4 regions of the Lysinibacillus sp. NPDC047702 genome follow, and region 3 is predicted to be linked to each of the others. Evidence: riboswitches for the same ligand, from Rfam matches in the RefSeq annotation. Region 3 holds a riboswitch; each other region holds the start of a gene.

Region 1 (7,764 bases), on a different contig from region 3:
AATTCCCTTACCTTATGTTGTCTCTCTGTTTTACTGAATTGCTCGAAATTAAGAAAAGGTTCTTCTACTATGTCAAAAATTGTCTGCTTCGGATTAAATGAATGATAGCTACTTTGAAAGACAGCCTGTAAATCTCTTCGTATCATTTTTTTGTGCTTATTTGTTGCCTCATAAAGATTAACACCTTGAAATAGAACTTCTCCGTTAGTAGGTCGGTCAATTCCTAAGATAATACGACCTAATGTGCTTTTACCTGAGCCACTTTGTCCGACTATTCCTAAGCATTCGCCCTCCTGAAGTGAAAATGTTACTTTCTGTAATACAGGAGCTTCCTGCCTTCGTTTGAATATGAACGGCCTTTGAGAATAATACTTCTCAATATTTTTCACTTCTAACAGCTTCATCTTTTTTCACCTCTAAAACATAATTCTTGATTGTAAAAGTTTCTTGGAATAGGGATGCTGAGGGGCATCAAAAAAATCAAAGACATTCGTCTGCTCAATAACTTCACCTTGATACATCACAGATACATCGTCAGCTAGTTCAGCAATAACTCCTAAATCATGTGTCACAAGAATAATAGTAGCCTCTGTTTCCAAGCGAATTTGGTCAAACAATGTTAATACTTGTTTTTGATTGACTGTATCTAGCGCTGTTGTTGGCTCATCTGCAATGTATAGGGTTGCCTGTATGGCCAATGATAAAGCGATCATCATTCGCTGTAACATTCCTCCACTTAATTGAAAAGGATAGTAATGCAAAAGTTGCTCTGGATTAGGTAAATTAACTTTATTCATGGCATCAATGGCGATCTGCCTTATTTCTTTTTTAGTCATAACGAAGTGAGCTTTTAATGTCTCCCGAAAATGCCCTTCGATGGTTTGTATACTATCAAAAGCTGAAGACGGATTTTGCATAATCATAGACAAATGTCTCCCACGATAAGCTCTCAATTTAGCTGCTGAGACTGTCAATAAATCTTCTTGCTGGTAGAGGATTTGACCTTGTGTGATCTGTGCCGAAGTGGGTAATGTTTGCATGATAGCTTGGCAAAGCATTGTCTTACCACTTCCACTTTCCCCTATAATCCCTAAAACTCGTCCTTGATAGGCAGATAGATTGATAGAGGTTAATACATTCTTCTCGCCGATTTTTACTGTTAAGTCTTTCACTTCTAAAATTTTTTTCATAACTTCACCTTTACTGGTTCTTCAGACTACTGGCTAAACGATTAAATAATAGCACTACAAGGGCGATGGCAAGTCCAGGATAAAGCATTAATTCAGGATGCTGGCGGATGTATTGTTTTCCTTCATTCACCATCATTCCCCATTCAGGGATGGGAGCCTGTACACCAAGTCCAATAAAGGAGAATCCGGCAATTTCCAAAATAACCTTCCCTATATCTAACGCAACAATTGTTATGATAGGTGGTAGAATATTGGGGAGATAATGACGGCTGATTAATTTAATCCCTGAAGTTCCACTAATTCTAGCAGCTTGAATAAACTCTTTTTCATTCATCCCAATAAATAAGCTTCGGATCATTCTTGAATAATAAATAAGTTGTGTAAAAATAAGTGCCAATAACACATTTTTTAAGTTAGGTCCTAATAATCCTAAAAGTCCAAATGCTAGTACAAGTGTAGGAAAAGCTAATAAAATATCACATATTCGAATAAATAGGAAATCTATTAGACCTCTTTTCAGTGCGACAAAAGCACCCACTAAGACAGCTAACAAAATAGCTATCATTTGAATGACGATAGCTGAGCCTAAAGAATAGCGAATACCTAAAAGCATGCGTGACAAGACACATCTTCCTAAATGATCTGTACCTAATGGATATTCCCATGAAGGGTCTAAAAATTTCTTTGATATATCTACTGCTAAAGGGTCATGTGGCATTATAATTTGAGCAAACAGTCCCAGTAAGCCAATGACTACAAGTATCGATAGACTAAATAATCTTTTAACATGTACATGTTCTTTTCGTTCTAGGCTCACTTAATTTCTCCTATCCTTCATCATCAGATGAGGATCCAATAGACGATGTAATAAATCGGTACATAAATTTACAAGCACGTAAATAACGGCAATAATTAATACATAGCATTGTACAACTGGGTAATCTCTGTTGATTATGGATTCTATTAAATACCTGCCAAGTCCTGGCCAACTAAAAACCTGCTCCACTATTACTGCACCACCTAGTAAATTACCAAGTGTCATCCCTAGCAATGTTGTCAACGGTATAACAGCATTTCTTAAAACATGACGTATAAGGATAACAGAATTTTTTAATCCTCTTAGTTGTGCATATTGAACATAATGCTGCTGTAATTCCTCAATAATTGATGAACGAATAACCTGAACGAACAGTCCAATGGTGGGTAAAGCTAAGGCTAGTGCGGGTAAAACTAGATGAGTCAGTGTTCCCTTTCCATTTGTCGGGAAGATACCTAGTTTTAAGCTGAATAGATAGAGTAATAAAAATCCTAGCCAAAATGTAGGAATCGAAACACTCATAATGGTAAACAAACTAATTATTTTATCGATAATGGAATGCTTATACAGTGCGCTTATGATCCCTAATGGAATACTTAATCCTAAAATGAATACAAATGCCGCGGTAGCTAATTCAATGGTTGCGGGTAATTTAGCAAATAACTCATGTGCCACAGGCAATTTACTAACAAAGGATGTACCAAAATCTAGCTGTAAAACGCCTTTTACCCATAGCAGATATTGAATAAGAAAAGGTTTGTCTGTTCCAAGCTCTTCGCGTAATGTCTCAATGGCCTCTGTTGTTGGCGCAACTCTAGCCAATCTAAGAATAACCTCCGCAGGCTCCACTGGAACGAAACGAATAAATACAAAGGTCAGGATAGATACGCCTAATAATACAAAGGGCAATGTGAAAATTCTTTTTAAACAAAACATCCATAGCGATTCGTACATGCTGTCACTTCCTAGTCAATCCTATGATAAAAAGAGAGATGCCCTTGATAGACACACTCTCTCTTCTTCACTTATTTTTCTTTATCCATTTGTGCATAAGGAATATCATATTCAGATGCACGTGGAGCAAAATCCTTCATATATGGATGATAAATCACATTATTTGTTTCATAAGATATAGGATAAAATAGTGCTTGGTCATGGAATGTTGTTAAAATATCCGTATAAAGCTGAACGCGCTCTTTTTCATCTGTACCAATTAATAATTGGTGAATTTTGTTATCAATGTCTTTGGCATTTGGTAAGCCTAATTTCGCTTCATAGACACCGCTAGCATTTGGTGTAGCTGATTCATTAGCAAAGCTATGTGGATCTGTTGGTGGTCCATTTGTACGCCAGAAATTAATATCAACCTGATCATCCATTAACTTTTGAAGACCAACCATTACATCCGCGCCTTCTAAATTCAACTGTATCCCTATTTTTGCTAGTTCACCCTGCATTAATTCTGCCATTGGCTTTTGAATGGCATCTGTTGCAATATAGATTAAATCTAATGATAAAGGTTGTCCGTTTTTAGAACGAACTTTTTCACCCTTTTGTAGTGTCCATCCTGCTTCGTCTAGTAATTGTTGCGATTTTTCAGGATTATATATAAGTGGCGCTAAATTAATATTGGCATAAGGTATCGCATCCCAGAAAAGTGTATTGGCAACCTTTTCTGTTCCATGTGTAATACTGTCCACCATTTGCTCCTTATTGATGGCATATTGAATAGCTTGACGCACCTTTAATTCGGCTAACGGGCCAGAATGTGTATTGAACAGTAGTGCTTTCGTAGACAAAGGTTCAGAGGTAGCGGTTTTATATTTGCCACTATCTTTTAAATACGTATAGTTATCTAAACTAATAATGCCTCGACCATAAATTAAATCTAATTCTTCGTTTTCAAATGCCAACGAAATCGATTCTGAATCAGGGATTATTTTTACTTTTATTTGGTCTACGAGAGGTTTTTCTCCCCAATAGTTTTCGTTTCGACTAAATAAAGCATATTCATCCTTTTTGTAGTCCGTTAATACCCATGGACCAGTCCCAATAGGTGCTTTGATAGAATCCTTTGTTGCATCTCCTTGCGGGAACCCATTATCCCCTAAAAAACGGAAAGGTCTTACAAAGGCTAGCTCGTTTAAGACAGGGTAATAGGGTTCATCCAATTGCAAGCGAATGGTAAACTCGTCCACTTTTACGACCTCTACAATATGGTTAACCATGCCCATCCAAGAATGCATATCACGATTCGCTAATACTGCATCAAAGTTACGTATCACATTGTCTGCGTTAAAAGCAGTTCCATCTGAATACTTGACATCATCTCTTAAATGAAAAGTATAAGAAGTTTTATCTACTGAGATGTCCCAACTTTCTGCTAGTTTAGGCGTAACAGTTCCATCATCGTTATATTCAACCAATGATTCATAGACCATTGCTTGTGCAGTCATTTGATTTGGTAAATATGTATGGGGATTTAATGGACCCACATCTAAGGGCCACCCAATCGTTATCATTTTTTCGTCAGTTGCTTGTTTAGAAGCTGTTTTTTCCTTTTCATTGCTTGTGCAGCCAGCAAGTATGCTGAAAGTTAATACAAGCAAAAAAGGAAGTAAATACTTTGTCAATCTCATTTTCTGTCTCCTATCTCTGTTCGTGTTACAAAATGGATCTACAGACAGATTGAAAGAAGGCATAAAAAAAACCTTATTCTAAAAGAATAAGGACAGAAAAACTTACTATGAGTGAGCCTCCATCCATCTCCCTATCTTTCGTAGATCATCAATGAATCTTCTTACAAGTAGGTATTCTGGCTCATGAATCATTATTTTGCTCCCACCTCTTTTAGTGGTATCTGAAACAAAACTCCTCATTTACAGCTGCGGGACAGCATGGGATTTACACCCATTTTCCTTTTAATTAAGTGAAATATTTCTCACTCAAACTTGTAATGATTGCTATGAAATTAGTAATAAACATAACATGCTCGATTGTTCACGTCAATTTTATTTTCTGAATATAATATAAGCCTTTCATTTCTGTATAATCACAAAATTTATTAAGTAATTGTAGTTTTCGAATAAAGTTAGATCAAGGGGATTTTCTTCACAATATAATTGCCTGTCGTAAAGCTGCATAAATCCATCAAATTATATTAGGAAATTAATTATTTAAATGATGAATACAAAATATCTACATTAAGTACCAGACTTCCTGCAAACTAGCGAATCAGATTAAATACATCATTGACAGCTATTCAAACCCATCTCTCAAAAGGTTTAAGGTATGATTTATTCCCTTCTTTCGAGCTATAATTGAAACTCCAACAAACGGTTCAGTTCCAGACGATTCCGTTACTTTTTCAAAAAATTATAAGTTGGAAAATATGTGCCATGTAAACACTCAGAACATTATATCCTAGCACTTAACAAGTTCTTCCTTATTATTAATAAACTACTTTTTAGGGTGATTATATGAATCAAAAGAAAATAAGTGCCCTCCAGCTAATTATGTGATAGTTGGATTCCAAATCACTTTATGATTCAAAGGAGATTTTTTGTGTCTTTATATTAAGTTTAAAAAGGAATCTATTTTATCCCACATTAACGAGCAGTAATTTATTAACTCAACTTTCACAGAGCAAAATAGGAAGGCAGGCCTGATATAGCTTTGCAAGCCTTTAATCAAAGCTTTTTCCCTCACTTAGAGATTGCGCCAATGCAACAAACTTTTTTACTCCTTCACTTAGTTGCTTTTCATTTGCGTAAGAATAGCTCAAACGTATCCAGGATGATTGTTGTTTTAATGGATCAAAAACTTGACCTGGCACAAAGGATATAGATTGTTCGATACTTTTGGTTAATAATAATTCAGTTGGAATTTTATCTGGAAGCTGCACCCATAAATTAAGACCACCTTTTGGACTGGTCCATTTCCAATCTGTTACCTTCAGCTCTTTCTCCATGATTTCTTTTCGGATCTGTAGGGCGATCCGGATTTTCTCCAAGTGCTGCTGCAATCTTAGTGATGAAAAGTAATGGAGAAAAATTTTTTGATTGAGAAGTGGTGAGCCATTATCAGCTAACGATTTTACTGTTAGCAGTGAATTCATTAGTGATGATTGACAAATAACAGCTGCAATTCGCAAACCAGGTGAAATATATTTGCAAAAGCTTCGGATATAAATGACTGTGCCAGCAGTATCATATGTGTAAATTGGTGGCGGCGGGGCATGATCAAAATATATGTCGTGATAGGCATCGTCCTCAATTAATAGAAATCGATATTGTTCAGCTAACTCTACTAATTTTTTGCGCTGCTCGACAGAAACAGTATAACCAGTCGGGTTATGGAATGTGGGATTGAGATAAAATAGGCGTGGCTTGTATTGTTTAATATAGGTTTCAACCTGTTCTAAATCGTACCCCTCTGGATGGATATCAACCGTTATAATCTGTGCTCCTTGTGCTCTAAAAATATCAATCGCAGCACTATAGCTTGGACGTTCAAATAAAACGACGTCTCTTGGCTTAATAAAAATTTGAGCGATTAAGTGAATCGCTTGCTGTGAGCCAGAAGTGATTAACAGATCGTCTGCACCCAGATGAGTTTTATACTGATTGATAAAATATTGAGTAAGTGTTTCGCGTAGCTCTAAATCACCTTGCACAGTTGAGTAGGTTGCAAGTACTTTTGGATAAAGGTCAAACACTTCCTTCACGTAATCTGAAAAATAATGATTAGGCAAAAGATTTGGATCAATTAACGCCTGAGAAAAATGATAGGAAACAGGTGATTGATGGATTTCAGATAAATGATTTTTCTGTACGTATGCAGAAACAATTGGATTGTCCAGATCAAGATCTTTCGTTACAGTTGATTGGACAAAATAGCCTGCTTTATCTTTTACATAAACTTTGTCATGCTTTTTCAATAATTGATAAGCCTTTAAGACAGTTAATCGATGAACATTCATTGCAGTTGCTAATTGCCGGACTGAGGGAATCCTTTCATGTTCTTTCCATTCTTTCCGTTCTATTCTGTGCAGTACATAATCATATACTTTCTTAAAAAGATAGTCTCCATTTTGAATCGCTTTGCCCACATCGATTCCTCCTATTCAAAACGATTGTACCACGTTCTAATCTAATCTGTTCTATCTTTTTCAATCTGTTCTACTGCCCTTCTTTTATGATAGAAAAAGAGGAGGAGTTTTATATGGTTATTATTAATTATTTCTTTATGTGTTTGATTTTTGGAACGACATTTTTAGCGATTAAAATTGGTGTTGATGCAGGAGTACCTCCATTTTTATCAGCTGGACTTCGTTTTTTCATTGCTGGTTTGCTACTATTTAGTTTTATGGTTTGGAGAGAAAAAACGACAATAGGGTTTTTATTTCGGAAAGAAATGTTTTTTACAGGAGTAGGTTTAACCTTTGGGACGTTTGCCGCATTATATTGGGCAGAACAGTATGTGACATCAGGAATTGCAGCTGTCTTATCTGCTACAGGTCCAATGATGATCATAGTTATTCAGATATTCATATTGAAGCAAAAAGGAAATCGGAAATCATTCATTGGTTGTATAGTCGGAGTTATTGGTGTCACGCTCTTGATCTTACCTAGTTTTTCAATTGAGATTAGTCCCTTCTGGATGGTTGGTTGTTTCGCCATTATATTGGGTGAAGTTTTTTACGCATCTGGAACGATTTATACGAAGCATGTCATCCAAAAATTTGAAACGACATCC
Region 2 (7,764 bases), on a different contig from region 3:
GTTTGTATATCAGCATAAACACCAAATACATCTTGTAATAGCGTCGGTGTAAGTACTTCTTCAGGTGTACCAGAGCAAACAATCTGACCTTTTTGTAAAACATAAATTTGATCGCAATACATAGCTGCAATATTTAAGTCATGCAAAGCAGCAACTACTGTTAAATGTAGGGTTTGAATTAAATCCATTAACTGTAATTGATGCTGTATATCTAAATGATTTGTTGGTTCATCTAAAATTAGAATTTGTGCTTGCTGAGCAAGAGCACGTGCAACCATCACTCGTTTTTTTTCTCCACCTGACAGAGAGCTGAAGCTACGTTTTTCTAAGTGCGCGATACCTGTTTGATTTAATGCATCCTTCACAATTTGAAAATCCCGTTCTTGATCGAGCTCCAATAGTTTTTTATGAGGTGTTCTTCCCATACTTACTAAATCATGTACCGTAAAGTCAAATAAAACCGGTGTTTCTTGACTTACTACCGCCAAATTTCTAGCAATGGTTTTACTTGATTGCTTAAAAATATCCTGCTCATTTAACAAGACTGTACCATTTTCGGGTTTTAATAGACGATACATATTCTTTAATAAGGTTGACTTCCCGCTACCGTTAGGACCAATTAGCCCAACAAATTGCTTTTCCCTTATTTGAATACTAACTTCATGTAGTATACGTTGATCATGAATGGAATAGGATACCTGCTTCGCTTCTAATGTCATAGGTTTAATCTCCTTCACCGAAAGAATAATTATTACGGCGTAGTAGCCAGATGAAAAATGGTCCTCCACAAAAAGCAGTAATTATTCCAATCGGCATTTCTTCAGGGGCTATTAAAATTCGTGCAATTGCATCTGCCCAAACTAAAAAAATCCCTCCTAATAGAGCACTAATTGGTATTACATATTTATAGTTGGAACCTACTATTATGCGGACAATATGCGGAATAATTAAACCGACAAATCCAATTGAGCCACTTACTGCAACAAGTACGCCCGTTAATAAAGATACTAGCAGGATAAGCTGCAAACGAAATTGTTGGATATTGACACCTAATGTAACCGCAGCCTCTTCTCCAAGCAATAATAAATTTAAGTTCCGATAATGGAGCCACAGTAAGGCAAACACGACGATAAATATAGCTGTAGGAATGATTATATTACTCCATTTAGCACCTGCTAGACTACCAAGCATCCAATACATAACTGCCTTAATTCCATTCTCTTGCTTTGCCATCATTAAAATAAAATTCGATACAGCAGATAAAATAAACGACACTGCCATTCCCGCAAGTAAAAGTCTAAAAACAGAGATTCTTCCTCCGACACGTGCAAGGAAAAACACTAACAATATGGCAAGAAGTGAGCCTAAAAATGCAGATGCAGAAAGAGCGAAAATACCTAGAAATGAAAAAGCACCTAAAATAATAACTGCTGTAGCACCGACTGTTGCTCCTGAAGATATTCCCAATATGTATGGTTCAGCTATAGAATTACGCACAAGAGCCTGTATAGCTGCTCCAGCGATTGCTAAGCCTGCTCCTACGATTGCAGCTAGCAAGACGCGTGGCACCCGTATTTGCCAAATGATAATTTCTTGCGAGCGACTCCAATCCTGCTCTATAAAATTTTGAACGATTGGAATTTTGGATAGAATAACCTGCCACACATAAAGAGGTGTGATGGAAACAGATCCAACCATAACAGCCAAAGTCATAGAAATGATTAGTACTAGAAGCAGAGTCAGAGATAATAGTATAAATTTTTTATTCATATGTATAATACTCCTAATCAATCGTAATAGATATGAAACAATAAAAAAGAGTATTTCATGCATAGTATGCATAGAAATACCCTAGAATCATCAACAAAGTCAGAAAGATTTCCATCTATTGTCCGTAAATGCGTTCATCCTCGTGGGCATTACAAGTATCACTATATGGCAGGTCTCCTGGCTTCGGATCAACGTTTTACGATTACCTTCCCATCCTAGAACAGTGGCTAAATCATCATAAAACTCCTCGTTACAGTTGCGGGACAGCGTCGGACTTTCACCGACTTCCCTTTTAAGTGACACTTTGTATAAGATGTCACACCATTAGTATCCAAACTATTAAAATTATGACGATTCTATCATACATTTTAGTAGTTAGTCTATAAATAACCGTAAATTATAAACTTTAGCTGTGAAAACCGCAATTGAGTTAACCTAAATAAAATAACAAGTTGACACAAATGCTTTATTTTCTTACACTATTAATAACTTTAATAGATAGGAGTGAAATTATGACAACAGTTGCAGAACACTCTCATCATAGATTAAGAACAGTAGATATTGCCTATATTGGATTATTTTCAACATTAATGATGATCGGTGCTAATATTACCTCCTTTGTCCCTTTCATGTCTGTGGGAGGAGTCCCAATCACATTGCAAACTTTCTTCGCTATTTTAGCTGGATTAGTTCTTGGCAGTAGAAAGGGAGCGCTTGCTTGCACGGTATATATGTGTATTGGTTTAGCTGGTGCACCGGTATTTGCGCGTTTTGGTGGCGGCTTTGGACAAATCCTAAGCCCTACATTTGGCTTTATTGTCACATTTATTTTAGCAGCATTTATCGCAGGACTGATTGTTGAGCGCAGTGGAACAAAGAAAAGCTATATTGTTGCGGCAGTAATTGCTACAGCTATTAATTATTTACTGGGGACAAATTGGATGTACTTTGCTTTTAAACTATGGGCTAGCGCTCCTGACGCTTTCAATTATAAGATGGCATGGCTTTGGATGATGCCACCATTGCCAAAGGATATTATTTTAGCTGTCTTTGCGGGTATTTTTGCGCATCGTCTACAAAGAATATTGAAAATAATACCAATAAAATAGTTGTACCCTGAAAACGTCAATCTTAAAAAGATGGCGTTTTTCTTATAACGTGGCCATTATTTCTGCACATTTATTTGCTACATTAAGCGTAATAGTGAGGAGGAATAAATATGAAGATAAGAAGAAGCTGGTTTATTAGTTTACTGACAGTAATTGCTTTACTAGCGTTATCAGCTTGCTCTGACAAGACAGATTCAGGTGAAAAAAATGACAATGAGCAGAATACAATGATAGATCATTCCACAATGGATCATTCTAGCTCTGGTGAAGTGCCAATAGCGTTAAAAACTGCCGTAAACCCTACATTTTCAGTAGGAAGCACAGCTATTATTACTGATGGACATATGGAAGGTATGGAGGGAGCCAGGGCGACAATTGTAGGTGCATATGATACGACAGCATATATTGTCTCCTATGAGCCTGCTAAAGGTGGCGAGCGTGTCGAAAATCATAAGTGGGTTATTCATGAGGAATTGATCGATTCAGACTTGGCTCCATTAGCCCCTGGCACTGAGCTTAAGACGAATGCATCTCATATGAAGGGCATGGAAAATGCGACTGTTCGCATTGATAAGGCTGTCCAAACGACTGTTTATATGATTGATTACACTGCTACTACAAATGGAGAGTCTGTAAAAAATCATAAATGGGTAACTGAGGACGAATTGAAAGCAGAATAGACCTTTGAACCTCTGTAGAGTTCTAGCAGAGGTTCTTCTAGCTTCTGATGTCTAAAGCATTTCTTCCTGCTGACTTAAGCCATTTATAGCCAATTCCCCAAACAGTTTGTAAATAATCATCAGCAGGAAAACCGCTTTTCCGCAGTTTCTCTCGTAAATTACGTACATGCGAATCAATTGTTCGATCTTCAATCGAATCATTATATCCCCATACAGTATTAATAAGATGCTCCCTAGTAAATACCTTATTTTGATGTGCTAAAAATAAGGCCAGCATCCCAAATTCTTTAGGTGTTAAAGATATTTCTATCTGTCGAAAACATACTTCAAAGGATTCCTTATCTAAACGTAATCCCTCAAACAACACAATATTTTCATTAATTTTTGCCCTTCTTAGGACAGCATTAATACGTGCGAGTAACACGTCTTCATCAAACGGCTTCAGAATGTAATCATCTGCTCCTAGATTTAGACCTTTTACCATATCAGTATGCTCCCCCTTTGCTGTTAGCATGATGATAGGAACATCCCAAAACTTCCTTATTTCTTTACAGACCTGCCAACCATCCATCTCTGGCATCATAATATCTAAAAGTACCAAATCTACATGATTTTCTTCTAAATAGATCAGAGCCTCTTGAACGGATACCATTGCCTTACATGTAAAGATAGGCTCTAAATAAAGCTTAAGCAAGTCTAACATTCTGGGTTCATCATCTATGAGCAGTATTGTTTTCATACGTTTCGACTCCTTTAAACGTTAAAATAAAAGTTGTTCCTTTATTCTCTTTACTCTGGGCTGTTATTTCTCCCCCATGTGCCTGAACAAGCTCTTTCACAATTGAAAGTCCAAGTCCAACGCCCCCTAATGCACGACTACGGGATTTTTCAACACGATAAAATCGTTCAAATATATGGGGTAAATCCTTTTTGGAAATTCCCTTTCCAGTATCCTTAACAAGTATAGTTACTAAATCATCCTGTCTTTTTGCCATAACCGATATAGCATCACCTGATGCACAATATAATAAAGCATTATTGAGGAGATTCATTAATATTTGTTCAAGCCTTGCTGCATCAGCCATTAAGGTTAATCCTTCTTCACAATGAACATAAAAGTGCAGCTGTTTTTCTTGAAAGGCAGGGCTCAACTTTTCCTCAACATTTGCTAAAAACGTATTCAATCGAAGACATTCCTTTTCAATCATAAAGGAGTTTTCGTCCATTTTAGCTAAATCAAATAAGTCCTTTATTAAAAGAGAGAGTCGATTAGTTTCTTCTATAATAATACCTAAGTATTTTTGTCGATCTTGCTCCGTCAAACTACGTTTATAGAGAATATCTGCATAGCCTTTTATAAAAGTTAAGGGTGTCCTTAGCTCATGGGCGATGCTTGATAAAAAATCCTTTCGATCTTGTCTTAAATGATTCAAATCATCCGATAAATGCTGTATTGCAAGGGCAAGATCGCTTAATTCATCCTTGCCATTCGTAGAAAGCACCACGGAAAAGTCACCATTACTTATTTTCAAAGTAGCTTCTTTCATCTGAATTAATGGACGAGCCAATTTTTTAGATAAAACAATAATGACTGCAATGGTTACTAGACCAGAAACAAATCCAACAATTAAAAAATGCTTATTTAGGCGCTCCATTAATGCATGGATAGAATCTGTATTTTGAAACATAAAAACGTAACCAACTGTTGTCTGCTGTTTTTGAATCGGACTAATGGTTGCAATATATCTTTCTTTTTGCCAATTATGCTGAAGTATTTCCCCATTATATGGAACAGTATTCTCTAATTTATTTATATAATCTTTGATTTCAGGATGTGGGTGTGAAGACGCTAGTACCGTTCCAGTTATATTTGTAATAACCACCTCTGTATCTTCTACTGACTCCATTAGTACAATATGGGCTAGGGTTTCCTTGTCAAAATTTTGCTCTAATATTGTTCTATGAGAGTTTCCTCTTGCCTGCAAGCTGGTTAGTTCCTCCTCCACCCTTGAATTGGTTAAAGAAGTATGTAAAAAAAGCATCATAAATGTTTCAATGCAAAATAATGTAATAAAAAAAATGATTCCAAGCTTTAGTGAAAGTTTTTTCATTTGCTAACCACCATTTTGAAATTTCCAAAAAATCCGTGACATCCGCGGTGTATTATCATGCGTTTATATATTCGCTGAATAGGAAAAATACATCATCTCTCCACCTTTGAAGTATTCTGTACCTGACTATTCGCTTTCAGTACAAAAACAATTGTTGCTGTCGCTGCGCTTTCGCACAGAAACATTTGTTGCTGTCGCTGCGCTTTCGCTCAGAAATATTTGTTGCTGTCGTTACGCTTTCGCACAGTAAAAATCTGCTGAATTAAGTTTACAGTATAACGATAAAGTATGAAGATTTCATGCAGAAGAACAGCATTTTTAATTGAACATTTCTTTTAACGTTCTACCCGCTGTTCCAGAGCTTTATTCGTTTCAAAGGAGTAAAAAAAGTTCTGTAAGTATACCTCATACTTACAGAACTTAAATTATATTAAACGTATTTTTTTACCCAGTTTAAGAAATTGTCGATAACTGCGTCAAGGAATTTTACAGTACCTTCATCTGTCAGATTACCTTCTGCATCAAATTTCGTGTGCACTGCACCAATATAAACATCATTTCCACTAAGTAATGGTGAATTAACACCTGGGGAGAATAAAATATCTCTCAAATGTAATTGTGCCTTAACAGTACCAAGGTTCCCCATCGATGCACCCATAATAATAGATGGTTTTCCAATCATTACTTTGTCTACACGAGATAACCAGTCAATTGCATTCACCATAACACCTGGTACAGTCCCATTATATTCTGGTGTCACCCAAAGCACTGCATCTGCAGCTTTTACTTTTGCTTTAAAATCAAGCACGGCTTGTGGTGCATCATTCTCAATATCTTGATTATACATTGGTAACTCGTTTAAGCTTAATACCTCAAGCTCAAATTTCTCTGTATACTGTTTTTGAATAAATTTTGCTAACTGCATATTATAAGATTCTTTTCGGATACTACCTACGATGGCTACTACTTTCACGATGATGTTTCCTCCTAAAATGTCTATTATTCTTAGTATTTGTATAGCAATTCTATTTTATACCACCTTAATAATAAATGGCAAATTCTTCAACCGGCTTACGATAACCACGTAAGCGACGACTGCTTTCTTTTTCCTTACCTATTGTAATCATAAGTGCAATTTCATGCGTTTCCGGCACATTAAAAAGCGCACGCATTTTCTGATTATCGAACCCAATCATTGGGCAAGTGTCCCAACCGCGATTTTTTGCAGCAAGCATAAATAACATTGCTGATAATGAAGCATTGCGAACAGCCTCGTCCTTCATAAAATCCTTGCCGCGATCTTCATAAAATTTAGTATTCTCTGTTACAATCTCCACTAATTCACTAGTTGTAATTATACCTAAATCAACCATCCCTTGAGTTAGGTTAGCTGTATTTTTATAAGCCTCTTTATCACCTAGTACTAGAATCACTCCAGATGCTGAATGTACTTTATATTGACCATATGCAGCCTCTCTTACTTTTTCCTTCATCTCTTCATCCAACACAACGATGTAGTTAGCATGTTGTAAGTTAAAAGCCGATGGAGCAAGCTTAACATCCTCTAAAATAGGCCGTATGTCTTCTTCAGTCATCCTAACGTCCTTCAAAAAATTATTAGCTGAACGACGCTTGTCAATTAGTTTGGAAAATTCCATTTTTAAACCCCCAATGCAGTTATGTAATTCCATCCAGTAAGCAGTTATTGCTGTTACTGAATGAATTAGTATTACTCATATTTTTTATCGAATTTTATTGTACTTCTTACAGTGTCAATAGGACGAACAAGTTCTTCAATTTGAGCACGCTTTGACTCTAAAAATGGTGGCAATGAAAGTTTTTCACCCAAAGTTTCATAAGGCTCATCCCCCATAAATCCTGGTCCATCAGTGGCTAGTTCAAATAAAATTTGTGGTGCAACTCGTGCATAAAGGGATTCAAAGAAGTGACGGTTGACATAACCAGAAGTATGGAAGCCAAAGCTATCAAATCTTTCTGTCCATTCATTCAATACAGCACGATTCTCTACTCGGAAGGCTGCATGATGAACTGTACCAAAGCCTTGACGTGCTACGGGTAAAACACTGTTGTATT
Region 3 (7,764 bases):
AGCCTAAGCCTATATTAAGTGCTGCTCGTGTCAATGATTTATTGTGCTCGATTGTTATGCGCTTTTATGAAACTTATTTGGACGATTTATCACGAATCGCTCAGGATAACAAACTTATTAGTTTTGTAGAGCGTGAGTATAGGCATTTTTTACAGGCTGTGAAGGAACTAAATGATTATCATTTAAACTGGCATCCGCGTGGTAATGGTCATGAGCTGTTGCTGCAATTAATTGATAATTTGCAACTTTTGAAAAGTCGGCCAGGCAAAGTGTTGACAAATTTTTCTGATTCACATAGCTATGCTGTTGTAGAACCTTCTTATAGTCTTTTTAAAGAAACAAGGCAAACTGTACGAGCTTTATAGGAAAAAGGAGCTACTTAAATCCAAGAGGAAACGGCTCAAGTTCAGGAGCAAACCGCTCCGGCCCACCCAAGAACAGCTCGGGTTCAAGCGAAAACTGCTCCGGTTCACCCAAGAATAGCTCATGTTCAAGAGGGATCCGCTCAGGTCAACCCAAATATAGCTCGGGTTCAAGAGCAAACTGCTCCGATCAGTCAAAGAACAGCTCGGGTTCAAGCAAAAACTGCTCTGGTCAGCTCAAGAAAAGCTCGGATACAAGAGCAATACGCTCCGACCAGCCAAAGAACAGCTAGGGTCCAAGTGCAAACCGCTCATATTAGTCAATATCTTCTCAATGAAGAAACAATTAATAGAATCTCAGTACAGAAACAGGACATGGTATCAATTCCACATGTCCTGTTTCTACTATTCTAAATTATTTGATACAATGCATTGCTGCTTGTGCCTCATGCCATGGAACGGAATAGCCTTTCCCCTTTGCACAAAAAATGCTGGCGGAAGTATATTCAGGGTCGGCATTTTTATCGTAGCCGACTTGCATAATTATTTCTTCAGCATTATGACACACATCGTAGCCATCAAATTGCAGAGAAAGCACACCCTTACCATTGGTGTAGGCAGCAAAGATCGTACTATAGCTCATAAATGTCGCGACAGGGGCACGACCAGTAATAATGACAGCATCTTCAGAAATAATTGGTGGGTCAAATGTACCGGATGCTTGCTGAATATCTGTCATCATGCGACCGATAAAATCGGTAGATGCTTTTAACTTAAAGCGGTAGTAGGGCTCCAGAAGGACAGACTCTGCTTGCTCGAGCCCTTGCCGTAATGCCCGGAATGTAGCCTCGCGAAAATCGCCGCCCTCGGTATGCTTAATATGTGCACGCCCCGTTAAAAGCGTGAAACGAATATCGGTCACAGGAAAGCCTGTTAGTAATCCATGATGTTCGCGCTCGAATAGATGTTTTTCAATTAGTCGTTGATGCCCAACGGATAAATCGTCCGTATGACATGCATTAACAAATGTATTACCAGTACCGCGTGAACTTGGCTCCATTAATAAATGCACTTCCGCATAGTGCTTTAAAGGTTCAAAATGACCATAGCCTGTAACAGTTGATGCAATTGTTTCCATATATAATATCTGTGGCTCTCCGAATGAAATGGCAAGTGAAAAACGCTTGTTGAGCACTTCGATAAGAACCTCAAGCTGGATAAGACCCATAATATGTACTTGAATCTCTTGAAATTTTTCATGCCATATTACACGTAATGACGGCTCTTCCGCTTCAAGGATACGAAAGATTTTTAGGACTTCCTTGATATGCTGGTCACCCTCGTATTGTACTTTGGCCTGCAGGGTTGGCACTAACTCATAGGGCTGTGGGTTACTGGAGCTTCCAAGGATTGCACCAATATTTGCTAAACTAAGCCCTTTCACAGCGAAAATTTCTCCAGCTGTAACTTCTTGTACGGTATCAAAACGATGTCCGTTATATAACCGTATCTCCGTCACTTTTTCGGTTACATCGCCAAATGAAAATTCATCTCGAATATGCAGGGTTCCCTGTAATGCTTTGATAAAAGTTAAGCGTTGATGGCCATCATGTCGAATTTTAAAGACTTCACCTTGAAATGATGCAGCAGCATCGAAATGTGTTTCAGTAAGCAGTGGAAGCTGTGCTAGGAGTTCCTGTATCCCCATATCTTTTAATGCAGAGCCAGTAAAGCATAAAAAGGCCTTTTCCTGTTTAATCATCACTTGGAGGTGGGCAAGACAGCGAGCACTATCTAATGTTTCATTAAGAAAAGCATCCAAAAGATTGTCATCACGTTCAGCTAGCCATTCCATTATGTTAGAAGGAATATAATCCGAATGGAACATTTCATTTACTAGTAGTACATCCTCAGAGCAATCTTTTTGAAGCTGTGCCATAACATGATTCACCACTGCACCTTCACGATCAATTTTATTGATAAAAAAGAAGGTTGGAATGTGATACTGACGTAATAGGTGCCAAACTGTTTCAGTATGCCCCTGTAGCCCCTCAACTGCACTAATCACAATGATGGCATAATCCATAACACGAATCGCACGCTCCATCTCAGGGGAGAAATCGACGTGTCCAGGTGTATCGATTAATGTATATGTGTCGTTGCCAATTGTCATACGACCTTGCTCCGCAAAAATAGTGATGCCGCGTTGTCGCTCTAGCTCATGATTATCTAGGAATGTATTCTGATGATCTACCCGCCCGCGAGCCTGAATACTTTTGGTATGAAATAATAATTGCTCTGAGAATGTTGTTTTTCCTGCATCCACATGAGCAAGGATCCCAATAGTTTTGTACATAAATTAATCCTCGTTTCTATAAATCCGTCTATTTTATTGTAACAGAATTTTAATAAATTCAAGGTAAATAGTTTTAGAATATGTCATAATAGTGTTCCAAATCTAATGATTGCGAAAATAATTTAATGTAAAATAGTTCTCGTTTATGTATGAATATTTCTGTAATAATAAATATATTTAGTAAATGGATTATTTTGTGAGATTGCGAACGGAAATTACTTTTGCTAGTCTATCAATAATATTTATAACAATACATAATACCTTTATATTGGTGCAAATGGCCTTTGTCATTTGCTTAAAAGGGAAATCGGTGAGAATCCGATGCTGTCCCGCAACTGTAAATGGGGAGTCTATACAATATGCCACTGTAATCACACTATGGGAAGGCGTACAGATGATGAACCTAAGCCAGGATACCTGCCAATAATATTCTTTACTTCAACCACGAGGATGGGGATAGTGAATCAGGTCAAAAGCCGTCTTTTCACTATGCGTACCTCTTGGAAACAAGGGGATTTTTTTATGCCCTTTTTCAATTTGTTATACAGTTCATCACGAATCATGGTAGCAAAGAAGTCTACTGATTTCTTACTATATATAACATCAAAGGAGATAAAGACATGAAGAAATGGAACAGCATGTGGCTTGTCTTTGCACTGGCATTGATGGCTATTTTAGGTGCATGCAGCGCGAAGGAAGATAATGAATCAGCAGCACAAGGGGAAAAGGTTGAACCATCACAAGCGGCAACGACAGAAGTAACGATTGACAATAATGGGACAACGCAAGTTTATAAAGAAGCTCCCAAAAAAGCGATTAGCTTAAACCAACATGTAACAGAAATTATGCTAGCTTTAGGCTTAGAAGATTCAATGGTTGGCACAGCCTATTTAGATGATAAAATTTATGAGCCTTTACAAGCTGCTTACGACAAGGTACCTGTATTAGCTGACCAATATCCTACAAAGGAGCAGGTAATTGATGCAGAGGCAGATTTTTTATATGGGGGATGGAAAAGTGCCTTTGGTGAAAAAGGTGTCGGCACTCCAGAAGAGCTTGAGGCATTAGGGATTCACACATATCTACATACAGCATCCAATATGACAAAGCCAACTTTAGAGGATATTTTCATAGATATTCGTAATATCGCAAAAATATTCCGTGTCGAAGATCGTGGAGAAGCTTTAATCGATCAAATGACGAAGGATGTAGAGGCTATTCGGGCGAAATTACCCCAGGATGGCAAAGAGCTGCCTGTTTTAGTTTTTGACAGCGGTGATAAGGATGTCTTTACAGCAGCGCAAAACTTTATGAATGAGTTGGTAACGATTGCTGGAGGCAAAAACGTTTTTGGTGATGTCGAATCTGGGTGGACAACCGTTTCAAAGGAAGAGGCAGTTGCGCGTAATCCAGAGGTGATTGTTGTTATTGATTATGGAGAGACATCTGCTGAAGAAAAAATTAATTTCTTAAAGAATGACCCAGCATTAAAAGAAACAGAAGCCGTGAAAAATGAACATTTTGTTATTTTACCACTATCTGCAGCATCTGAAGGAGTTCGTGCCGCAGAAGCCATTCAAATTTTGGCAAAAGGCTTTTATCCAGATAACTTTTAAAATTTGAGCTAGCATTTTGCTAGCTCCTTTTTCATAAGGAGACATTATACATGAATGCATTTAATATGAACATACCAGAGAAAACCTTTGAAAAGCTAAATCAGCAGGGAGATTTTACTCGACTTGCAGTAAGCCCTGGAATTATTAATAAGCATTATACGCCAACACAATTTCAAATAATTGCAGAGGTCGTTGGGGAGACTGGTGCTATTAAATATTCTGCATCCTACAGTATTTTATTATCAATTCCAACTGTTGATGTGGCGGAGTCCATTAACGAATTACGAAAAGCTGGCCTGTACGTGGCAAAGCAGGGTCCCATCGTTGCCATGAAGGCATGTGATTTCTGTGATGGTGATAAAATGGAGGCCGCCCCTATAACAGAGCAATTATATTCTTCATTAGAAGGGATGACAGTTCCTGCAAGATTACGTTTAAATGTCAATGGCTGTGCATCAGCTTGCTATAATGCTGTCTATGATGATATCGGTCTAGTTTATCAAAAGGATAGCTTTGATGTTTATTTGGGGGCGGTACCGATGGGGGCAAATGCTCAAGCAGGAACATTGTTTGCTAAACGAATCCCAGTTAATCGTATTGAAAGCTATCTCCATGCGATTATTCTACTCTACAAGGAACATGCTCGACCAAATGAACCTTTTTATAAATTTTATCGTAGAACAAAAACGACTGACTATTGGGACAAGCACTTGAATTCTGAAAACTAGTTATCGTTATATATTCCGGTCCTTTGATACTAACCACCTTATCGTAAAATACTTCTTCACATATAAAAGATTAATGAGCTTAAAAATATTTCTCTTTTAAGCAGGGAAAATCCTTAGTGTATCGAAATAAAGTACTATGTAAGAATTTCAACAAGAAGGAGCGAATAATAGTGAGGCATGGGATTCAACCAGAAGATTTATATCGATTAAAATCAGTATCAGATCCACAAGTATCACCAGACGGAACAGAAGTTGTTTATGTAGAAACTTATATTGATGAAAAGAAGAAAGATTATGTATCTAATTTATTTTATATAAATTTCAATGAAAAAAATCCTCAACAATGGACATTCGGTGATGATAAAACGAATTCACCTGTATGGTCTACTGACGGAAGTAAAATTGCGTTTGTCTCAACGAGAACTGGTAAGCCACAAATTTTTGTGCTTGCTAAAGCAGGTGGAGAGGCCAAACAAATTACAAATTGTAAAAACGGTGCGACATCACCTGTATGGTCTCCGTGTGGTAAGAAAATTGCCTTCTCTGTAAAGCTTGGTAAAAATGAAGACATCTTTGATAAAGTCGAAGGTGAAAAGAAAGAGGAAAATGAACTCAAACCACTTGAAATAAACAACATGAAGCATAAATCAGATGCAGCCGGATTTCTGGATATGGAGCAATATACTCACATTGCCATCGTTCATCTTGAATCAGGAGAGTTGGAACAAGTGACTAAAGGAAACCATCATTTCCATCTGGATACATGGTCACCAAACGGAAAATATCTGGCTTATATGGCTGATTTAACAGAGGATGTAGACTTTTCATTCAATAGCGATATTTACTTATTGGATGTAGAAATGAAACAAACACGCAAGCTAACAGAAGGAACAGGGATGTTCTACCAAACTTCATGGTCTCCGAACAGCCGCTTCATCGCTTTTCTTGGAGGTGAGAGAGAATTTGAAAACGCAACACAAGCAAAGCTATGGATGTATGATTTAGAACAGACTAATTTAACCAGTGTAACTAGTGATTTTGACGCCCCTATTGGTGATTGTGTAGTCGGAGATTTTCTACAAGGTGTCATGGCTCCACGTGTCCAATGGATGGAGGATAATCACAGCTTTTACTTCCAAGTATCAGATCACGGAAATACAGCCATTTATTTTGGAAATACTGCTGGTGAAATATATCCAGCAATTCATGACGATCAGTATGTCTATGGTTTTTCACTTGATTCACAAAATGATAAAGCAGTCGTTGCCATCAGCACGACAACAAATCCTGGTGATTTATTTTACGTTAATTTACAAACTGGTGAAAAGGAACAGCTCACTAAAGTTAATGAAGAGTTTTTAAAGTCGAGAAAATTATCTGTTCCAGAAGCCATTGAATATGAAGGGGCAGATGGCTGGAAGGTAAACGGCTGGATAATGAAGCCCGTCGGATATGAGGAAGGGGAAAAATATCCACTTATACTTGAAATCCATGGCGGTCCGCACGCAATGTATGCCAACACCTATTTTAACGAATTCCAAATTCTTGCTGCACAAGGTTTTGCGGTACTGTATACGAATCCTCGCGGAAGCCATGGATATGGTCAAAAATTTGTGGATGCTGTCCGTGGTGATTATGGTGGCAATGATTATAATGATTTAATGGCCGCTGTTGATTACGCATTGGAGCATTATGATTACATTGATCAAAACCGACTCGGTGTTACAGGCGGAAGTTATGGGGGCTTTATGACAAACTGGATTGTTGGTCATACGAACCGTTTTAAAGCGGCCGTTACGCAACGTTCCATCTCCAACTGGACTAGCTTTTATGGTGTAAGTGATATTGGCTATTACTTTACAGACTGGCAAATCCAAGCGGGACTAGAAGATATTGAAAAGCTATGGCATCATTCACCGCTGAAATATGTGGAAAATGTGCAGACGCCACTGTTAATTTTACACAGTGAAAAAGACTATCGCTGCCCAATAGAACAGGCAGAACAATTGTTTATCGCCTTAAAGCATCGTAAAAAAGACACAAAATTTATTCGCTTCCCAGAATCTAACCATGAACTTTCAAGGAGCGGAAAACCAACGTTAAGAATAAAGAGATTAGAATATATTAGAGATTGGTTTGTCAAATACCTATAAGAATCATAGAGGGTGGTGGCTTAAGGGCTAAAAAAGCTTCTTAGGCCACTTTTTTAAAGAACAAAATTACTAAACTATTGATTAATAATTCCATAAAATACTAAATCCTCGTATTTACCGTCTTTTATAATATGATCCTTTAATATTCCTTCCTGTGTCATACCAATTTTCTTCATTACTTTTCCAGAAGCAGGGTTCGATGAAAAAAATCGAGCAAACACTTTGTGCAGTTTCTTTTCTTCAAAAGCATATTGGACAATCGACTGCGCTGCCTCTGTTGCATAGCCTTTTCCCCAGTATTGCTCACCAATCCAATAAGCAATTTCTCCTTGATTAAAACGTTTGTTATTCGATAATGCTATTGCTCCATATAATTCTCCAGTTTCTTTATCAGTTACTGCAAATTCGTACGAAATATCCTCCATAAAATGATCGTAATGGCGTTCTATCCATGACAACGCATCATTCAAACTATACGGATAGGGCAGGTACAATGTACTTTTATAAATATTATAATTATTGCAAAGCTGTGTCACCGCTTCTGCGTCT
Region 4 (7,764 bases), on a different contig from region 3:
AAACGGATGAAGATAGATTTGCCTTCTTCCGCCAGCATGGTTTAGCGTTAGAATTAGATAAATTAAAAACAGACCTTGCCAACTTCCGTGTAAACTTTGATGTTTGGTATTCTGAAACTTCGCTATATGAAAACGGTAAGATTGAAGTAGCGTTAGATAAATTAAAGGCTAATGGTCATGTATTTGAAGAAGATGGCGCTACATGGTTCAGCTCTACAACATTTGGAGACGATAAAAACCGTGTATTAATTAAAAATGATGGTTCGTTCACATATTTAACGCCAGATATCGCCTACCATGAGGACAAAATTGTTCGTGGCTTCGATAAATTGATCAATATTTGGGGTGCTGACCACCACGGCTATATTCCGCGTATGAAAGCAGCGATTCAAGCACTTGGCTATGACCGTGATACACTTGAGGTTGAAGTTATCCAGATGGTTCAGCTTTATAAAAATGGCGAGAAATTTAAAATGTCAAAACGTACAGGGAACGCTGTGACAATGCGTGAACTAGTTGAAGAGGTTGGCTTAGATGCAGTCCGTTATTTCTTCGTAAAAACTGCAGGCGATTCTCATATGGACTTTGACCTTGACCTTGCTGTTTCTCAATCAAATGAAAACCCAGTGTACTATGCACAATACGCGCATGCACGTATTTCATCGATTTTACGTTCAGCCAATGAGCAGGGCTTCGCTGCAACAACAGATAATTTAACGCTGTTGACAGCTGAAAAAGAGATTGATTTATTGAAAAAAGTAGGCGATTTCCCGCAAGTGGTAGCTGAAGCTGCGAAGCATCGTACACCGCATCGTATCGCAAACTATATTCAAGAAACAGCAGCTACATTCCACAGCTTCTATAACGCTGAAAAAGTGTTAGATGCTTCGAATAAAGAGCTAACAGAAGCGCGTTTAGCCCTTATTACTGCTGTGCGTACAACAATTGCAAATGCATTACGCTTAATCGGTGTATCAGCTCCAGAAAAAATGTAATCAAGTTTTTAGCCCCTAGCACGAAATTGTGCTGGGGGTATTTTTGTGGCTTGGGTGGATAGGAAATATGAAATGATGGATGGGAGGGCTAAAGTGATGGATAGAAAGTAGAAACTGGAGGATAGAAGCGGCAAACTGGTGGATAGAACCTAGAAAAAGTTTTATTCAACTGCTTTGAGCATTGTTTTTTCTGTTAATTTCGAAAATTTCGTTGAAGTTTACGTTAACGTCAATGATATACTGGTGGAAATTGTGAGGGGGGAGAAGATGAAGACGATTCAAGAAGTGGCGAAGGAGTTTAATGTCTCTACACGAACCATACGCTATTATGAGGAGCTTGGGCTTCTTCATCCTAGTCGTTCATCTACTAATCAGCGAACCTTTTCAAAAAAAGAGTTAGCCAAGCTTAAGCTTATTTTTCGAGGAAAGCGTTATGGATTTTCACTTGAGGAGATTAAGGAGATGGTTCTGCTATTTGATTTTGATCGCACAGGAATTCAACAATTAGAGCGAACGGTCGACTATGGGGAACAAAAAATTCAAGAGATTGATAGTAAAATAACAGAGCTTGCACAAATGAAGATGGAGTTACAGCAATTGCATGACATGTTTAGTGAAAAATTAGCGATTTTAAAGGGAGAGATGCACGATGAATAGTTCAAATTTATTAGCACGGAATGCCCGAAAGTATCCATCAACTGAAGCAGTGATTTGTCATGGCCGACGTGTGACCTATCGCGATTTAGATGAGCAGGTGACGAGGCTTAGTCATGCTTTGCTTGAAAGGGGTGTGCAGCAAGGAGATAAGGTCATCATTTTTATGCCAAATGTTGTAGAGTTTGTTGTTAGCTATTTTGCGATTCAACGCATTGGGGCAATTGTTGTACCGGTCAATGCGAAATTTACCTTACAAGAGGTAGAGTATGTGGCACAGCATGCAGAGGCTACAGCAATTCTTGTACATGAAGCTATTTTTAAAGTGGTCGAAAATATATCGGTTATTTCATTGAAAATTAAAACGGGTCAAGAGAAGGCTGGTTGGTTAAGCTTTGAGACAATAATTCAAAGTGCGACCTCTCAAATAATTGATTGTCAGCTCAAAGAGGATGACGCTTCAACGATTTTATATACTTCAGGGACAACTGGAAAACCAAAAGGCGTGTTATTTAGCTATCGTAATATTTTAACTGTAGCACAAATGATTGCAGTCGAGATGGAGGTAAAGCCTGAAAGCCGTATTCTTCTGATGATGCCGTTAACGCATTCAGCTCCCTTACATTTATTTTTAATGGCAGGAATTCTTGTCGGTTCAACACATGTATTAACTCCAACATTTACACCTGATTTGTTTTTGGAATCGATTGAGCAGGAGAAGACAACGCATTTCTTTGGCGCACCAGTTGCCTATTTGTTAACTGCTCAAATGCCGAGATTGCAAACCGCTGATTTATCCTCCATGAAGTGGTGGGTATATGGTGGCGCACCATTATCACAGAATGAAATCGGTTTTATACAAAAAGCTTTCCGCACAGATCATTTTACATGTGTTTATGGATTAACGGAGGCTGGTCCAAGTGGCTCATTATTGTTTGGTGAGGAACATAAGACAAAGGCAGGAAGTATTGGTCAGCGTGCACCTCTTGGAACGGAGATACGTATTATTAACGATGATGGAGAGGATGTACGTGCTGGTGAGGTAGGTGAAATTGTGCTATTTGGAGAGGGCAATATGTTAGGCTACTATAAGGACGATATTGCGACGAAGGCTGTATTTATAAATGGTTGGTTAAAAACAGGTGATTTAGCTCGTGTGGATGAAGATGGGTATATATGGATTGTTGATCGCAAGAAGGATGTGATCATTTCCGGTGGTGTCAATATTTATCCAAAGGAAATTGAAGATTGTATTGTAAGCTTTGAAGGGATTTTTGAGGTAGCTGTTATCGGTGTACCACATCCACAGTGGGGTGAAACGGTAAAGGCTATTTATGCTGCCAAAACGGAAATTGATGATAAGGCTCTTCAACATTATTTAGAACAGCATCTTGCTAAATTTAAAATTCCACGGATTTTCGAGCAAGTGGAAGCGCTTCCGCGGAATGCATCAGGCAAAATATTAAAGCAATCCTTGAAGGGACAAGAGGTGAGATAATTATGAAGGTACTACATCAGGAAGAAGTGAAGACAACGAATTTTTTTAAAGACAATGATACTCTCCATCGTATTTTAGAAATGATGCTCGATAAAGAGTTTGCGGAATACGCAACGCGAGAGCTAACAGATTTTGGAGAGCTTTGTGCTGGAGATATTGATAGAAGAGCGAAGCATACGGATAGAGAGGGTGAGCCTCGATTACAACGTTATAATGCCTATGGTGAAGAGGTATCAGAGATTTGGGTCAATGATGGCTATAAAAAAACGATTGAAGAGACGTACAATACCGGGATTGTAGGCTATGTGCACAAGAATATTCCACAGCTAGGAAGAAGGGGTAACTATGTATATAGCTTTGCACAAGGGTATTTACTATCCCATGCTGAGCCAGGCTTTTATTGTCCTGTTACATTAACAATGGCAACAGCTTATTTACTTGATCATTATGCGAATGATGAGGTGAAGGAACGCTTTTTACCACATGTTTGCGCAACTGGGGATACTGAGCTCTATGAGGGGGCAACCTTTTTAACAGAACGACAAGGTGGCTCGGATGTTGGGGCAAATGTTGTAGAGGCAAGACAGGAAGGTGAGCAATTCCGTTTATATGGTGAAAAATATTTTGCATCCAATGTAGGAATGTGCGGTGTAGCGATGGTATTGGCTCGACTCAAGGGGGCTTCTGCCGGCTCTAAAGGGCTAACATTATTTGCAGTTCCTTGGCGAGCGGAGGATGGTACTGTGAATAATCTTCGTATTCGCCGTTTAAAGGATAAGCTCGGTGTGAAGGCAGTACCCTCTGGTGAGGTAGAATTTGAAGGTGCACTTGCCTATATTGTAGGTGAGCCAAATAAAGGGATTTATTATATGCTAGAGGCACTTAATCTATCAAGAATTTGCAATGCTGTAGCTTCTATAGGTATTATGCGACGCGGCTTTTTAGAGGCAAAGCATTATGTGACAAATCGTTATGCCTTTGGTAAGCCTTTAACGCAATACCCAATGATTCAGGATACACTAGGAAAATTAGCGGCAAAGCTTCATGTAGAAGTAACAACAGTTTTTGATCTTATTCAGCTATATGATAAAGTGACAAGTGGTCAGGGCAATCATGAGGATATGATCATGAATCGTTTAAATATTGCCATTATGAAAAAGGAAACAGCTGAGCAAGCGGTGAAATATGCGAGTGAAGTGATTGAATTACATGGTGGAAATGGCTATATTGAAGACTTTGTGACACCTCGCTTACTAAGAGATGCACAGGTGCTTACGGTGTGGGAAGGAACTGCCAATATACTGGCATTGGAGCTGATTCGTTTAGTAGATAAATTCCAAGCCCATGAGTTGTTTGTACGTGTTATGGAGGAACGCTTAGCTAAGTTAGCTGACAGCCCTCTAGTCCAATTAGTAATGGAACAATTAGTGCATTTGAAATCGACATTGCATACATTTAGCTCTTTGGATGAAGCAACGAAAACATTTGAGGCAAAAGCGGTAGCAGAAAAAATGGCGCATATGTATGAAAGTGTTGTAGCAGTTGAATGGGCACACAGATTCGGGGGGAAATATGAAAAGCTGGCAGATATTTATTTAGAGCATACATGGGCATTAAGAGAACTAGGGGCACCGATGAAAACAGTCCAGTATTTTACAGATATCATTTAACTTCTTTCAGCAGAAGTTTCCCACCTCTATAGGCGGTGAGATGAATGCGAATTTAAGCTAATTTTCAGAGGGTGTCCAAACACCCGCTGAAAGAAGTTAAAGCCTCCGGCGGATGTCACGGAATCGAAAAGGAGTTCTTTGTGTAAGCACAAAGCCGATTCCGAACGCAATTATGCCGAGGCATAATTGATTAAAGGAGAAGTCGTCTAGATTGGTAGGCGACTTCTTTTGTTTTCATGTATAATAAAATCAACTGAATATTATAAAGGTTCTTTACTTATGTAAAGTGAAAAGGGAAATCGGTGATATTCCGATGCGGTCCCGCCACTGTATGTGCTAGTTTTTTCAATGTACGCCACTGAAAGTTTTTCGGGAAGGCTTGAAAAAACGTATGTAGCACAAGCCAGGAGACCTGCCTTTATAGAAACACGTTTCAACCTACGAGGATAGGGTGGTGGATTTTGCGTATTTTTGTGCATTAATACCCCTCACTTTGAATGAGGGGTATTTGTTTTGATTAGAAAAAGTGGGCGATAAACTTACAAAGTTTGTCGATTACTGATCCATCAGCAAAACAAGTTGTTACAATATAGGCACCGATAAACTAGGAGGATTCACATGAAGAAATTTTGGAAATTAGGATTGGCCGCATTTTTGGCAATTGGCTTACTTGTGGCCTGTGGGGAAGGGGCAAAAAATGAAAAGCCCGCATCTTCTGAGCAGCAAGAAACATCACAGGTAGACAAAGCAACATTCCCAATGACGATAACGGATGCTGTTGGCAAGGATATTACGCTGGAAGCACCCCCTGAGAAAATAGTCTCTCTTATTCCAAGTAACACAGAGATTTTATTTGCTCTTGGCTTAAACAATGAAATAATTGGTGTTACCGATAATGATGATTATCCTGCAGAGGCAGCTGAAAAGCAAAAAGTTGGCGGTATGGAATATAATAATGAGCAAATTATTGCCTTAAATCCAGATATTGTGTTTGCTCATGAATCGAGTATGACACTTTCGGCAGGGGCCATTGAACAGCTTGAATCTGCCGGTTTAAAGGTTTTTGTGGTAAAAGATGCGAAGGACTTTAATGAGACATATACAACAATTGAACAACTAGGTCGTGCAACTGGGAAATTACCTGAGGCCGAAAAAATTATTAAAGATATGAAGGCAAAAGTAGAAGAGGTTCTAGCAAAACTCGAGGATGTAAAGCCAAAGAAAGTCTTTGTAGAAGCATCTGATGAGCCACAAATATTTACAGCTGGTAAAGATACATTTATGAATGAAATATTAAATATGATTCATGCCGAAAATGTTGCGGCAGATACAGCAGGCTGGTATGAAATCAGTTCCGAACAAATTATTGCAAAAAATCCAGATGTCATCGTGGTGACATATCATTATGTACCTGATATTTTAACAAAGCTACCACAGCGTGCTGGCTTTGACACAATTAATGCTGTGAAAAATAAAGCCATTGTTCAGGTAGATGAGAGTACAACAAGTCGTCAAGGACCTCGTTTAGGAGAGGGACTTGAAGAATTAGCGAAAGCTATCTACCCCGAGGCATTTGAGTGAGTAAAATAGTCACAGCCTATGTAACCGCCATAATGCTTCTTATCATCAGCATCTGGTGCGGCGTAGCAATAGGCTCTGTTCATATTCCGCTAGAGGTATTGTGGAATAAAGCAGCTGATGAAACGGCTGCCAATATTTTTTGGAAAATACGCCTGCCACGAGTTCTCCTAGCAGGGCTTGTGGGTGCGTCACTTGCCATTGCAGGAGCTGCTTTTCAGGGCTTGTTAAAAAACCCTTTAGCAGACCCTTATACATTAGGTGTTTCTTCAGGTGCATCAGTTGGAGCCGTAATGACAATATTTTTTGGCATATCAATTCCAGTAGTTGGACTCTATGCATTGCCAACCTTCAGTATGCTTGGAGCAGTGTTAACGATGGTAGCAGTCATGAGCTTTGCAAGAATAGTAGATCGTTCATTGAAAATGGAAACGCTGATTTTAACTGGGGTCATCTTTAGCTCATTTTTAGGCTCACTTATTTCTCTAATGATTGCCTTATCTGGTGAGGAGCTGCGGCAAGTGATAGGGTGGCTGCTTGGTTCAGTATCCATGCGCGGCTGGCCTTTCGTGCAAATGATTATCCCATTTGTAATAGTAGGTTCATTAATGCTTTGGACACAAAGAAGGGAATTAAATGTACTGCTATATGGGGAAGAACGTGCAAAGCACTTAGGTGTTAATGTGAAGCGGAGTAAGTATTTAATTTTAGTAGGTGGATCCATGTTGACAGGAGCAGCAGTAGCTGTTTCAGGTACGATTGGTTTCGTTGGATTAGTTGTACCACATATGACAAGGATGATTTGGGGCTCAGACCATCGTCATTTATTACCATTATCATTTTTAAATGGCGCTACATTGCTTATTATTTGTGACTTAATCGCACGAACAATTATTATGCCAAGGGAGCTACCGATTGGTGTTATTACTGCATTTATTGGGGCACCTGTTTTTTCCTATATTTTTTATAAGCAGCGAAGAAGCAAGGGGGTACGGGCATGATTGTCGTTGAACATCTATCAGGTGGCTATGATGACGTACCGATCGTCAAAGATATTAGTTTATCAGTGGAAAAGGGGAAGATATTAGGAATATTAGGTCCAAATGGTAGCGGAAAATCCACACTGTTAAAAGTGATTAGCGGCATATTACCAGCAACTGCAGGTACTATAAAAGTGGATGGCAAAAATATTAATTCATACAACGCTCGTGCCTTGGCAAAAAAAATGGCTGTTCTTCCACAATTACATGCGAATGCCTTCTCAAACAGTGTGCGAGAGGCTGTATCACTTGGACGCTATCCACATCAATCAGGCTTTTTTTCCAGCTGGTCGGATCATGATGAACAAGCAGTCCAACACGCAATGGCC

What was found. A riboswitch is a leader RNA that binds a small molecule or an ion and turns the genes downstream of it on or off. The one in region 3 is predicted to bind cobalamin.
Region 1: linked by a shared signal. The riboswitch ahead of nikA (nickel ABC transporter substrate-binding protein) and the one ahead of ACQKIM_RS17425 (ABC transporter substrate-binding protein) in region 3 are both predicted to bind cobalamin.
Region 2: linked by a shared signal. The riboswitch ahead of ACQKIM_RS19450 (FecCD family ABC transporter permease) and the one ahead of ACQKIM_RS17425 (ABC transporter substrate-binding protein) in region 3 are both predicted to bind cobalamin.
Region 4: linked by a shared signal. The riboswitch ahead of ACQKIM_RS04720 (ABC transporter substrate-binding protein) and the one ahead of ACQKIM_RS17425 (ABC transporter substrate-binding protein) in region 3 are both predicted to bind cobalamin.

Annotation. Positions count from the first base shown of each region.
Region 1 is NZ_JBNNMG010000013.1:42,046-49,809, forward strand. Features, by position in the region: gene ACQKIM_RS09185 (ABC transporter ATP-binding protein) at 1-404, opposite strand, end outside; gene ACQKIM_RS09190 (ABC transporter ATP-binding protein) at 417-1,190, opposite strand; gene ACQKIM_RS09195 (ABC transporter permease subunit) at 1,201-2,007, opposite strand; gene nikB (nickel ABC transporter permease) at 2,008-2,961, opposite strand; gene nikA (nickel ABC transporter substrate-binding protein) at 3,033-4,646, opposite strand; cobalamin riboswitch at 4,796-4,977, opposite strand; gene ACQKIM_RS09210 (PLP-dependent aminotransferase family protein) at 5,693-7,117, opposite strand; gene ACQKIM_RS09215 (DMT family transporter) at 7,231-7,764, shown strand, end outside.
Region 2 is NZ_JBNNMG010000047.1:21,647-29,410, forward strand. Features, by position in the region: gene ACQKIM_RS19445 (heme ABC transporter ATP-binding protein) at 1-719, opposite strand, end outside; gene ACQKIM_RS19450 (FecCD family ABC transporter permease) at 724-1,770, opposite strand; cobalamin riboswitch at 1,921-2,111, opposite strand; gene ACQKIM_RS19455 (biotin transporter BioY) at 2,283-2,879, shown strand; gene ACQKIM_RS19460 (YdhK family protein) at 2,990-3,559, shown strand; gene ACQKIM_RS19465 (response regulator transcription factor) at 3,597-4,298, opposite strand; gene ACQKIM_RS19470 (ATP-binding protein) at 4,273-5,670, opposite strand; gene ACQKIM_RS19475 (NADPH-dependent FMN reductase) at 6,101-6,643, opposite strand; gene ACQKIM_RS19480 (nitroreductase family protein) at 6,711-7,328, opposite strand; gene ACQKIM_RS19485 (ring-cleaving dioxygenase) at 7,400-7,764, opposite strand, start outside.
Region 3 is NZ_JBNNMG010000039.1:27,396-35,159, forward strand. Features, by position in the region: gene ACQKIM_RS17415 (hypothetical protein) at 1-365, shown strand, start outside; gene ACQKIM_RS17420 (GTP-binding protein) at 778-2,718, opposite strand; cobalamin riboswitch at 2,971-3,157, shown strand; gene ACQKIM_RS17425 (ABC transporter substrate-binding protein) at 3,339-4,334, shown strand; gene ACQKIM_RS17430 (precorrin-3B methylase) at 4,385-5,062, shown strand; gene ACQKIM_RS17435 (S9 family peptidase) at 5,227-7,215, shown strand; gene ACQKIM_RS17440 (GNAT family N-acetyltransferase) at 7,290-7,764, opposite strand, start outside.
Region 4 is NZ_JBNNMG010000006.1:7,648-15,411, forward strand. Features, by position in the region: gene argS (arginine--tRNA ligase) at 1-995, shown strand, start outside; gene ACQKIM_RS04705 (MerR family transcriptional regulator) at 1,263-1,652, shown strand; gene ACQKIM_RS04710 (class I adenylate-forming enzyme family protein) at 1,645-3,147, shown strand; gene ACQKIM_RS04715 (acyl-CoA dehydrogenase family protein) at 3,150-4,817, shown strand; cobalamin riboswitch at 5,067-5,251, shown strand; gene ACQKIM_RS04720 (ABC transporter substrate-binding protein) at 5,436-6,398, shown strand; gene ACQKIM_RS04725 (FecCD family ABC transporter permease) at 6,395-7,396, shown strand; gene ACQKIM_RS04730 (adenosylcobinamide amidohydrolase) at 7,393-7,764, shown strand, end outside.